2 regions of the Formosa sejongensis genome follow, and region 1 is predicted to be linked to the other one. Evidence: riboswitches for the same ligand, from Rfam matches in the RefSeq annotation. Region 1 holds a riboswitch; the other holds the start of a gene.
The links. A riboswitch is a leader RNA that binds a small molecule or an ion and turns the genes downstream of it on or off. The one in region 1 is predicted to bind cobalamin.
Positions count from the first base shown of each region.

Region 1 (5,408 bases):
AGAATAGTATGACAAACAAATTAAGGCAATCAGGATCATAGCAAATACGCCCAGATTAAAATTACCAACTGTAATTGATATGTATGTTAAAAAATAAGAGATTGGAAAGATAAAAAAGGTCTTTCTAAATCCAACAACAAACTCAAATGGTTTTTTCCCAAAAGGCGTAGGGATGGTCATATTAATATGCGTATTAAAATTAAAGAGTATAATACTAATTCCCAATAAGTTTAAAAGTATTGCTGTTAAAAATTGGGTTTTATAGATTAAAAATAGTGTGAATGGTAGTGCATAGATAAGGTTTTCTATACTCCTTAGTTTTAAATAGTTGGTTTTGTTATAAATAGATTTTAGAAAATCGTTACGTTTCGGGTCGCTCAGTTTTGAGACGAAACCCAATGCAATTAAGCAATAAATAGGAGTTTCAAATTCAATGATTGAGAATAGATAATTAGAGAACAAAACAAATAGAAGCGGTATAAGTGTATATCCAATTAAAAGCGGCAAACCGAACGCAATCATATTTCTATTAAACATTTTAAATTGAAGTCGGAAATATGCTCTCATTCAGCGTTTTCTTTAGATAGACAACGAATGTAGTAATTATAAGTGGAACAAAACTTTGCAATTAAGCAGCTTTCTGCCATGTCTGATTAGATAGCTTTCTTAATTTTCATCAGTATCTTTTAAAGCCCATATCAAAGCCTTTTCTTTTGTCGCTCGGAAGATGGTATTATGCTGTTCATTTTCTTCTTCAGAATAGGTCCAAGTCAAATTATCTGGAGCATGTTGTACGAGCGTTTTAGCTAAGTTATTTGTGTGAACAGAAATATCTTCGGCAGTAGAACCTGCAAACCAAAGTTTAGTCTGAGCTTCTGGAAAAACATCCAAATAGATTGCAGATTGTTGTTCTAAATAATGGTTGTTCCACCATAATGAGGGATCCATGGCGATATAAAAATTGAATGTTTCCGGAGCTATAAAAAAGGTTTCCATAACAAATAATCCTGCTAGAGATTCTCCAATGATTCCTTTTTGATTAGATACGCGATAATTTTTATTTATCTGAGGCATTAATTCATCTGTAATAAAGGCTCTAAAGTTTTTGGCTCCATCTGTAAGCGGACAATATTCTGCATCGGCTTCTTCTTGAGAAGGACCGGATAAATCTCGACCTCTTTCTGTGTTTTCAATACCAACAAGAATAAAAGGTGGAATGCTACTGCTTTCTATAAGTTTTTCAAGTGTATTTGCAATATGTGGAAAGTCTTCTTTTATACCTCCGTCGGGCATGTATAACACAGGAAAGGTGTCATTTTTAGTGCTGTAATTTGGAGGAGTCCAAACATTAATTACTCGTGTTTCTTCTAGAATTTTAGAATCGATAGTAAAATTGTCATGTTTAGGTATGGGATCGTTAATTGCAGATTTTTTTGCACATCCCATAATAAGGAATCCGAGGAATAGGTAACATAATATGTTTTTCATAATGGGTGTTTTTTGTAACCTCTGTACATGATAAATTTAAATATTCAATTTACGATTTTAAAAATAATTTATTTAGATTAATAAACGGACGAAACTTTGTAGTCGTTCCTGGGGTAAGATATGAAAAGTTGAGATTTGCATTAAATCCTTGATTGACTATTGTGATCTTTTAGTTCTTTATATTAAGATTAAAACTGAAATGATTTTATCGTTTTCAAGGTGCCATAGGATATTTAACAACTTATTTTATTTCGTTTTCAAGTTGTATACCATGAAATTTATATTGACTAAACCTAGTAGAACTAGTCACAATTGGATCTCGGAGATGCATCGTATAAATTGCTGAATAAGAATAGTATTATGAAACATGGCTATTTTAGAAGTACATATTCTTTCTGCAACGAGAAAAATGATTCCAGTGAGTCTGTATTAAAAGGGGAATAGATATCAAAGTTTTCAAAATGACAATTTTTATATTTTTATAAGAATATTTTTTTACCTCAAATGGGAGCTTGGTATAATTTAGTGCTTAAAAGATATTGAATTGATTTGTTCTATCGAGATGTCTGTTAATTCTTATTTAACTCTGAATTCTTACTTTTAGGGTGCAAATGAGGTGTAATAGAATTACAATAATTTCTATATCATTCAAACCTGAAGGAAGATCTTAACTTCAGAATAATTACAAATTAGAAGCAAATTGATATCGTATGATAAATATCATAATTTATCAATTTTTGAGCTTTTACTTTTGTCGTCCTTATTAAAGGAAATATTTCATCTTAAATAAGTGAGATAAAATTAGTTTACAAATAATTTTAATAATATGAGCGTCAAATTTTGATTGTTTGTTCCTTAATTATTTGATTAAATTTGTTTTTTTTAAAGTATAAAGGGAAAATGGTTGTTGTGTTTTTTTTAACGCAAACATTAAAAGGGAATTCGGTGTAAATCCGAGACTGTCCCGCAGCTGTAAGCTCATAACTGAAGCCTAATTTAGTGTCACTTTTCAATAGAAAGGGAAGGCCGGGTGGAAGGAGTAAGTCAGAAGACCTGCCATTTTTTAGTAATTCAAATAGCTTTCGGGGATAAAAGCTGGGATTAGAATCTTATTATTCTTCTCTATAGGAGTAGCCATGTTTTGTCGTGGTTAGTCTACCTCGTTGGCGCTAAATTAAATGAGGTGAGGTTTTTAAAATATTTTTATAATTCTATTTTAATTGGGTGTTTAGCATGTTGCTGTTCGGTGTCGGTATTTGCACAGGAACAGGATACGATTTCTACTACCACAACATTAAAAGAGGTTGTTTTAAAATACAACAATTCACAACATAAAAAACATGTGTCTCCGGCGCCTGTACAGACTCTTGATGGAGCGACACTAACCCGATTAAATAGTTTAAATGTAGCCGATGCGATTCGGTATTTTAGCGGTGTTCAGCTTAAGGATTACGGTGGAATTGGCGGATTAAAAACAGTGAACATTCGTAGTATGGGATCGCAGCATACAGGAGTGTTTTACGATGGTGTACGCTTGGGAAATGCTCAAAATGGTCAAGTCGATTTAGGGAAATATTCCTTAAGTAATATGGAAGAAGTGAGCCTTTACCAAGGACAGCGTACCGATTTAGACCAGTCTGCAAATGGCTATGCTTCTGCAAATAGTATTTATTTAAAATCTAAGCTTCCGGATTTTGAAAATGAGAAAAAATATGCAGCTGATTTAACTTTTAAAACGGGGTCTTTCGGATTGGTTAACCCTTCGTTGTCATTCGATTATAGATTAAGTGATAAACTAGCCGCACGAATAAGTTCGGAATTGGTGTCTGCCGATGGGGAATATGAATTTAGATACACCAACGGAAGTTACGATACGATTGCTGTTCGAAATAATGCCGATATAAAATCGTATCGTTTGGAAGCGGCACTTTATGGGAATCCTTCAGAAAAAAGTAGCTGGCAAATAAAATACTATTTTTTCGATTCCGAACGCGGATTGCCTGGTGCAATTGTAGCGAATCGCTTTGAACGTCCGCAACGCTTATGGGATCAGAATAGTTTTGTTCAAGGGGAATTTAGATATGAAGTGAGCGATTCTTATTTCTTTGTGATTCGTGGAAAATATGAAGATGTCTACACCCGATATGTCGATCCTGAAATTGTGTCTCTAGATGGGATTTTAGACAATAGATACAATCAGAAAAAATATTATACTTCCATAGTAAATACTGTTAAACTAAAGCCTTTTTGGGACGTATCTCTAGCTTCAGATTTTGAGGAAAGCACACTCGATGCCAACCTGTATCGTTTTGCATATCCCAAGCGATTTACCTTGTTGAATGCTTTGGCGAGCAATTTCTTTTTTAAACGTGTAAACCTTCAACTAAGTGTACTAAGTACTACCGTTTATGAAACAGTACAGGCTTATGATTCTGCAGACGATTTTCAGAAGTTTTCACCTTCAGTATTACTTAATGTACAACCTTTTCAAAATTCAGATTTAAGATTACGTGCGTTTTATAAAAATATTTTCAGGATGCCAACTTTTAACGATTTGTATTACACCTTTGTTGGAAACACCTTCTTAAGACCTGAAGATTCCGAACAAATTGACTTTGGGTTTTCGTATCAGCATGCGAATCCGTCGGCATTTTTTGAAGTCCAAGCCGATGTTTATAAAGTATGGATTACCGACAAAATTGTAGCTGTTCCCGGAGCAAATTTATTCCGATGGATGATGCTCAATTTAGGAAAAGTGGAAACGACAGGTGTTGAGGTTGGCTTAAAATCATCCCTAAAATTCACTGCTGATTTGGATGTTACGGGAATGGTTAATTATACGTATCAAAAATCCATAGATGTCACTCCAGGAAGCAATAGTTATGGCGATCAAATTCCGTATATCCCATTAAACAGTGGGAGCGCAACTGTAATGGCGGGTTTCAAAGCCTTTCAGCTTAACTACAGTTTTATCTATACGGGAAGCCGTTACAGTCAAAAAGCAAATATAGAATCTAATTATGTGCAGCCGTGGTACACGCATGATTTATCGGTGAATTATACATTTCCATTTTTTGAAAATCCCATGCAAGTTGGGGTAGAGGTCAACAATGTTTTAAATCAACAATACGATGTGATTAAGAATTTTCCAATGCCGGGACGTTCGTATCGCCTTACACTTAATTATACACTTTAAAATTTATATAAAATCCTATGAAAAAGTTTCTACTCCTTTTTGTAACTGTTTTATCAGTTTACTCCTGTCGAACAGACGACACATTTTCTGTCGATGATGATATTCAACAACCTGAAGAACCCGATGTTGAGTCAGTTTTGAAAGGATTCTATGTTGTTAATGAAGGGAATATGTTTATGAACAAAGCCTCCCTAGATTTTATGGATTTTGAGTCTGGAGAATATAAAAGAGAGCGCTTTAAAGACGCGAATCCAAACGAAGTTGGAGGTTTAGGGGATGTTGCAAATGATATAGGAATCTACGGTTCTAAAATGTATATCGTTGTTAATGCATCAAATAAAGTTGAGGTTTTAGATGTGAAAACAGGTGAAAAATTGAAACAAATTAATGTTGACAATTGTCGCTATATCACCTTTTATGAAGGGAAAGCCTATTTAAGCACCTATTTGGGTGTTATTGGAGATCCGAGTGCTCCACAAGGTCAAGTTAACGAAATTGATACCACAAGTTTAAGTGTGACGCGTAAAGTAGATGTTGGCCGCCAGCCTGAAGAATTAGTTGCTTACAATAATAAGATTTATGTTGCAAATTCTGGAGGCTATAGTCCGCCAGATTATGAAACTACCGTTTCTGTAATTGATATTCCAAGTTTTACAGAAACAAAACGCATTGAAGTTGGTATAAACTTACATCGCTTAAAAATTGATGATGAAGGCGATTTGTA
Region 1 is NZ_JAWQUN010000015.1:85,747-91,154, reverse strand. It holds gene R6X41_RS13955 (ABC transporter permease) at 1-567, opposite strand, end outside; gene R6X41_RS13950 (alpha/beta hydrolase) at 667-1,488, opposite strand; cobalamin riboswitch at 2,373-2,563, shown strand; gene R6X41_RS13945 (TonB-dependent receptor plug domain-containing protein) at 2,672-4,684, shown strand; gene R6X41_RS13940 (YncE family protein) at 4,702-5,408, shown strand, end outside.

Region 2 (5,408 bases), on a different contig from region 1:
TTTGAAGCTGTCCGTCGCTCAATTCAAAACACTTTTTATATTTTAAAGTTTCGATATTGGTTAATTTCAACGCATGGTTTACTTTCTCTAAATCTGAATCAGATAAGGTTCCGATCCAATTCGTATAAGGTTGCCTGCCTAATGCTACCAATTCAAACACCGATAAGTTTTTCGAAGTTAATTTTTCGGTAAATACAATACTTAATACTTGAGCCAATTCTAAAGCATCAAAAGTTGTAACATCTTTATTATTAATAAAAACCTTTCCGCTTAATGCGTCTTGTGTATTTGTTAGCGTTCGTAACATTGTCGATTTACCAATTCCGTTTCCACCAACTAAACCTATAAGTTCACCTTTTCCCAGAGAAATATTTATATGCTTCGAGATCACATGTTCGTCCTTTTTAGAACGGTAACCAATAGTTAAATCTTCGGTTCTTAAAATGATATGTTTATTAATTTCCTTCATCTTAAAACATCAAATTTCGTTTTCTAACCAACAACCAAATTACTATTGGAGCACCTACTAAAGAGGTAATCGCATTAATAGGTAAGGTATAATCACTATTCGGGATTTGAGCAATGGTATCGCAAATCAGCATAATAATACCACCAAATAACACCACTGCAGGTAATAATATTTTATGATTAGAGGTATTAAAAACCAAACGAGTTAAATGTGGAATTGCCAACCCAATAAATGCTATTGGACCTGCAAACGCGGTTATTGTTCCTGCCAATAAACTTGTTGCAACTATAATAAATAAGCGGCTTTGTTTTATATTCAATCCTAAACTTTTTGCATAATTATCGCCTAATAACAATGTGTTTAATGCTTTTATTGAGGCTAAACTTAACAACAATCCAATACTATATATCACACCAAAAATTGCTAATTCTTGCCAAGATAAATTTCCTAAACTACCAAAACCCCAGAACACATAACGTTGTAATTGTTCGGCCGAGCTAAAGTAAGATAACACACCAACAATAGCACCTGTTATACTTGCAAACATAAGTCCGATAATTAAAATAGCCATAGTATCTCGCACTCTGGACGATACAATTAAAACTGCTAGAAGCACTAAAAAACTTCCTAAACTCGCGGCGATAACCACACTCCATTTAGAAGTAAGTAATATTGCAAATGCTCCGCCAAAAAGCCCTGATCCTAAAATAACCAATGCGACTCCTAAACTAGCGCCAGAGCTAATTCCCAACACAAAAGGTCCTGCTAACGGATTTCGAAAAAGTGTTTGCATTAAAAGTCCAGAAATACCCAAACCAGAACCGACTAATATAGCAGTAATCGCTTTTGGTAATCTATAATTCTGAATGATATAACTCCAAGACTCATTGTCCGGATTTCCGAAAATACTTTCGAAAACACCATGAAGCGGAATAGACACCGACCCCAAACTAATGTTGATAAAAAAACAACATAGCAACACTACAATGAGTATTATAAAAGCGGACTTATATGACTGTTGATTTTGCAATTAATGTAGCTTTTTAAAAAAGAATAATTCATAGTCTTGAAGTAATTCTGGATGACAAATTTTAATCAAATCTTTAAGAACTAAATCAGGTCTTGCTTGCCCTAGTTCGAAATACAAAACCCCTCCGGTTTCCCCTTTAGTGTTTGCCATTGTATAGACGTTTTGCTGTGTAAAGGCATTAAATTTTGTGTAATGAATATTGGCTTTTTCCAAATCTTTTAAACTCACATAAATTGAAGGGTTAATCCAAATATTAGCCGCTTTAGCTTTATTAAAAACCGTTTCGAAATTTAAAGCTAAACTTCCAGAACCTTGGGTGTTTTTCCAAAGATAATTAGCGTTTGCATCTTTTAAAAGTTGTGCTTCAGAACTTGTTCCATTTGGCATATACCAAACATCTTTATACATTGCCCCACTAAAAACACTAGGTTTAATTTCTACATTTTCAGCCAAAGTTTTGGCTTTTAAATATTCAGTTTCAATACCATTATAAACAGTTTCTGCTTGATCTTCTTTATTAAAAAGCACACCAAATAATTTAATCCATTCTGCCTTTGCTAACGGAGATTCTTCAACCCAGTCTCCATTATAAATCACTGGAATATTTGCTTTTTTAACCATTTCCAAAGAACTGTTATTGCCATCGACACCAAAAGCTATTACAGCATCAGGATGTAGTTCTAGTAACACTTCTGTATTTATGCCTTCATTTTTTCCAAGTTCACGAATCTTTTCATTATCAATTCGTGTTCTTATTTTTTCTGAAGACACATATTGGGTGCCAGGAAAACCAACCAACTTTTGCTCCTCACCTAATAATTCTAAGCCTGGTAAATGCGTTGTAGATGTTACTACAATGCTTTCAACTGGAATTGGGATAATAGCATCAAAGTCATCTGAATCTAGAGAAATACTGTCTTTTTTGTCTTTATCGACTAAAGCAAATTTAAACGTCTTATCGGCTTTTGGCCACGGACTATAAATTTCTAAAACTTTATAATTTTTGTAAGATATAACCGAAAATCCTTTAGCATGTTTTAAAGGCAATTCGACACTTTGTTCCTGAATTTCTTTAACACCTTTAGATTCGTTTTTACAACTAAAAGCGATTACTAGAAGTATTAATACTAAAGATTTTAACTGAAAAGACTTCATTTAATAGCTATTTAAAATGAGTTTATAATGGGTGTCAAAATTCTGAAATATAATACAAATTTTAACATTTAAAACAGTTCAAATGTAAGCATATAATTTTCAGACGAAATAAAAATGTTAGATTTTTGATAGAATTTCTTAATAGAAATACAACTTACTCTACAAAAAAACTAGGTTTTATATTCCAATCATAATAAAAACCTTATTTTTGCAGCGAATTTTGGTTCATATCATTTAAAATGATGGATTAAATGGGAATTGAGTTAAAATCTCAAACTGTTCCCGCAACTGTAATCTTAGTTTTGCTTTGCAAAATGCTTGTTATTAAAACTTCAATATACCACTGATTATTTTTAAAATCGGGAAGGTGAATAACAAGACGAGAGTCAGGAGACCTGCCAAATTCAGCATAAATAATTGACTTTCGGGCAAAAGGTCTTAAGATATATGAAAATAAAACTAATAGTATCCTTATTCTTTTTTATATGTGTTCCAACGATTCTCGTTGCGCAAATGGATTCTATTCAAAAATTAGATGAAGTTTTAATTACAGCCGATTCTCAGTTAGGCACCTTTAGCAATTCACAAACTGTTTTTGTATTATCGGATAGCATTATTACTATAAATCAGCCTTCATTAACATCTTTATTAAACTATAACACGCCTATTTATTTTAAAGAAAACGGTTTAGGCATGGTGTCTTCACCTTCATTTCGAGGCACGACAGCACAACAAACTGCTGTGATTTGGAATGGGATAAACATTAATTCTCAGCTTAACGGTCAAGCAGATTTTAATACTATAAATACTTCAGATTTTAATTCGATTAGCGTGAGAAGTGGTGGTGGCAGTGTAATTTATGGTAGTGGTGCTATTGGAGGAAGTATTCATTTAAACAATAATTTCGATTATACTGAAGGCTTTCAAAATACCATAAATAGTAGTTACGGAAGTTATAATACCATACAGATTAATTACACCGGAAATATTGTTGCTAAGGATTTAAGCGCCAATATTGGTGTGAGTAGAAACAGTTCTGATAACGATTACGATTTTGTTGATTCTGATAATTACAACCTAAACGGCGCCTATTATAACACAAGCCTAAATGCGAACTTGAGTTATAGATTAAATGAAAAAAATATTCTGAAATTCTACAGCTATGCATTTGATGGCGAACGTCATTTTTCATTGATACTTCCAAATGAAACACCTACAAAATATCAAGATTTTAACACTCGAAATTTAATAGAATGGGATGGATTTTATAATAAAATCACTTCAAAATTAAAATTAGCATACCTAACCGAAGATTATAAATATTTCGGAAATGTGAATTCTGATTTGTATACGTTTGGATATGTAAATTCTATCATTGCAAAATACGATTTTACTTATGCTCCGTCTAAAGATATAACCATAAATACTATAGCAGAAGCAACACAGAATAAAGGTGAAGGCTCTAGCATAGCAGACGAAAAAAGAGAGATTGGTAGTTTTAATTTATTATTTAAACATCAATTTAACATCTGGTTTTTATACGAATTAGGGCTAAGACAAGACATAACGAGCGAGTATAACAGTCCGTTTTTATATAGTTTGGGGTTAGAATTCCAAATTACTAAACCCTACTCTATTACGATTAATGGTTCAAAAAATTTCAGAATTCCAACCTTCAACGATCTGTATTGGGAAGGCAGTGGAAACCCAGATTTAAAACCAGAAACATCGTATCAGGCGGAAATTGGTAATCATTTGACGTTAAAAAACACCAACCTCACTGTTACGGCATATTATAACGACATTACAGATATGATTCGGTGGTTACCGAACGGATCGAATTGGCAACCCGTTAATACCGACCATGTTATTACTTACGGTTTAGAGGCACTATTTCAATATGCAAGAACATTTAACGCACATCGTATAACTTTAAATAGTACTTACGCCTATACAGTTTCGGAAAATCAAGCCACCAATAAACAACTAATATATGTACCTTATAATAAGGTGACGGCGAGTTTAGGTTACAATTTTAAAAACATATCGGCATTTTACCAGTGGATGTATGTAGGCAGCGTATTCACCACTACCGATAATAATCCGAAATACGAATTAGACGGCTATCAAATCTCTAATATCGGAATAGATTACACCTTTTGTGACACCTTTACTTTAGGCGGAAAAGTTAATAATCTCTGGAACGAAAACTACAAAAGTGTTAGCAGCAGATATATGCCAGGACGAAATTATTCAATTTATTTAAACATTAATATATAACTATTTTACTATGAAACAGACACACAAACTTTTAGCTTTTGTATTCGCAAGTGCGGCACTTTTTAGCTCATGTAGCACCGATAATGACGATGATATTCCAGATGTACCAAAAGGAGATTATGAAGATGGATATTTTGTTTTAAATGAAGGACAATTTGGAAATGTGGGAACTTCCGGAATTTCTTTTATTGGAGAAAATGAACTTAACGAATCTGATGCTTATGCTACTGTAAATCCTACTGCTCCTGAAATTGGAGATGCTTTACAAAGTATGTTTTTCGATGATTATAACGCATATATTATAGCAGGTTCTTCCAATCAAATAACTGTTGTAGACCGTTATACTCTTGAATATGTAGCAACTATTTCAACGAATCTTACTGCGCCTAGATATGGTGCTATTGCAAATGGTAATGCATATGTAACAAACTCAAATGGCTGGGACGATGGTACTGACGATTTTGTAACTGTAAT
Region 2 is NZ_JAWQUN010000014.1:66,096-71,503, reverse strand. It holds gene R6X41_RS13410 (ABC transporter ATP-binding protein) at 1-469, opposite strand, end outside; gene R6X41_RS13405 (FecCD family ABC transporter permease) at 471-1,499, opposite strand; gene R6X41_RS13400 (ABC transporter substrate-binding protein) at 1,500-2,654, opposite strand; cobalamin riboswitch at 2,859-3,071, shown strand; gene R6X41_RS13395 (TonB-dependent receptor plug domain-containing protein) at 3,102-4,934, shown strand; gene R6X41_RS13390 (NHL repeat-containing protein) at 4,945-5,408, shown strand, end outside.
Region 2: linked by a shared signal. The riboswitch ahead of R6X41_RS13395 (TonB-dependent receptor plug domain-containing protein) and the one ahead of R6X41_RS13945 (TonB-dependent receptor plug domain-containing protein) in region 1 are both predicted to bind cobalamin.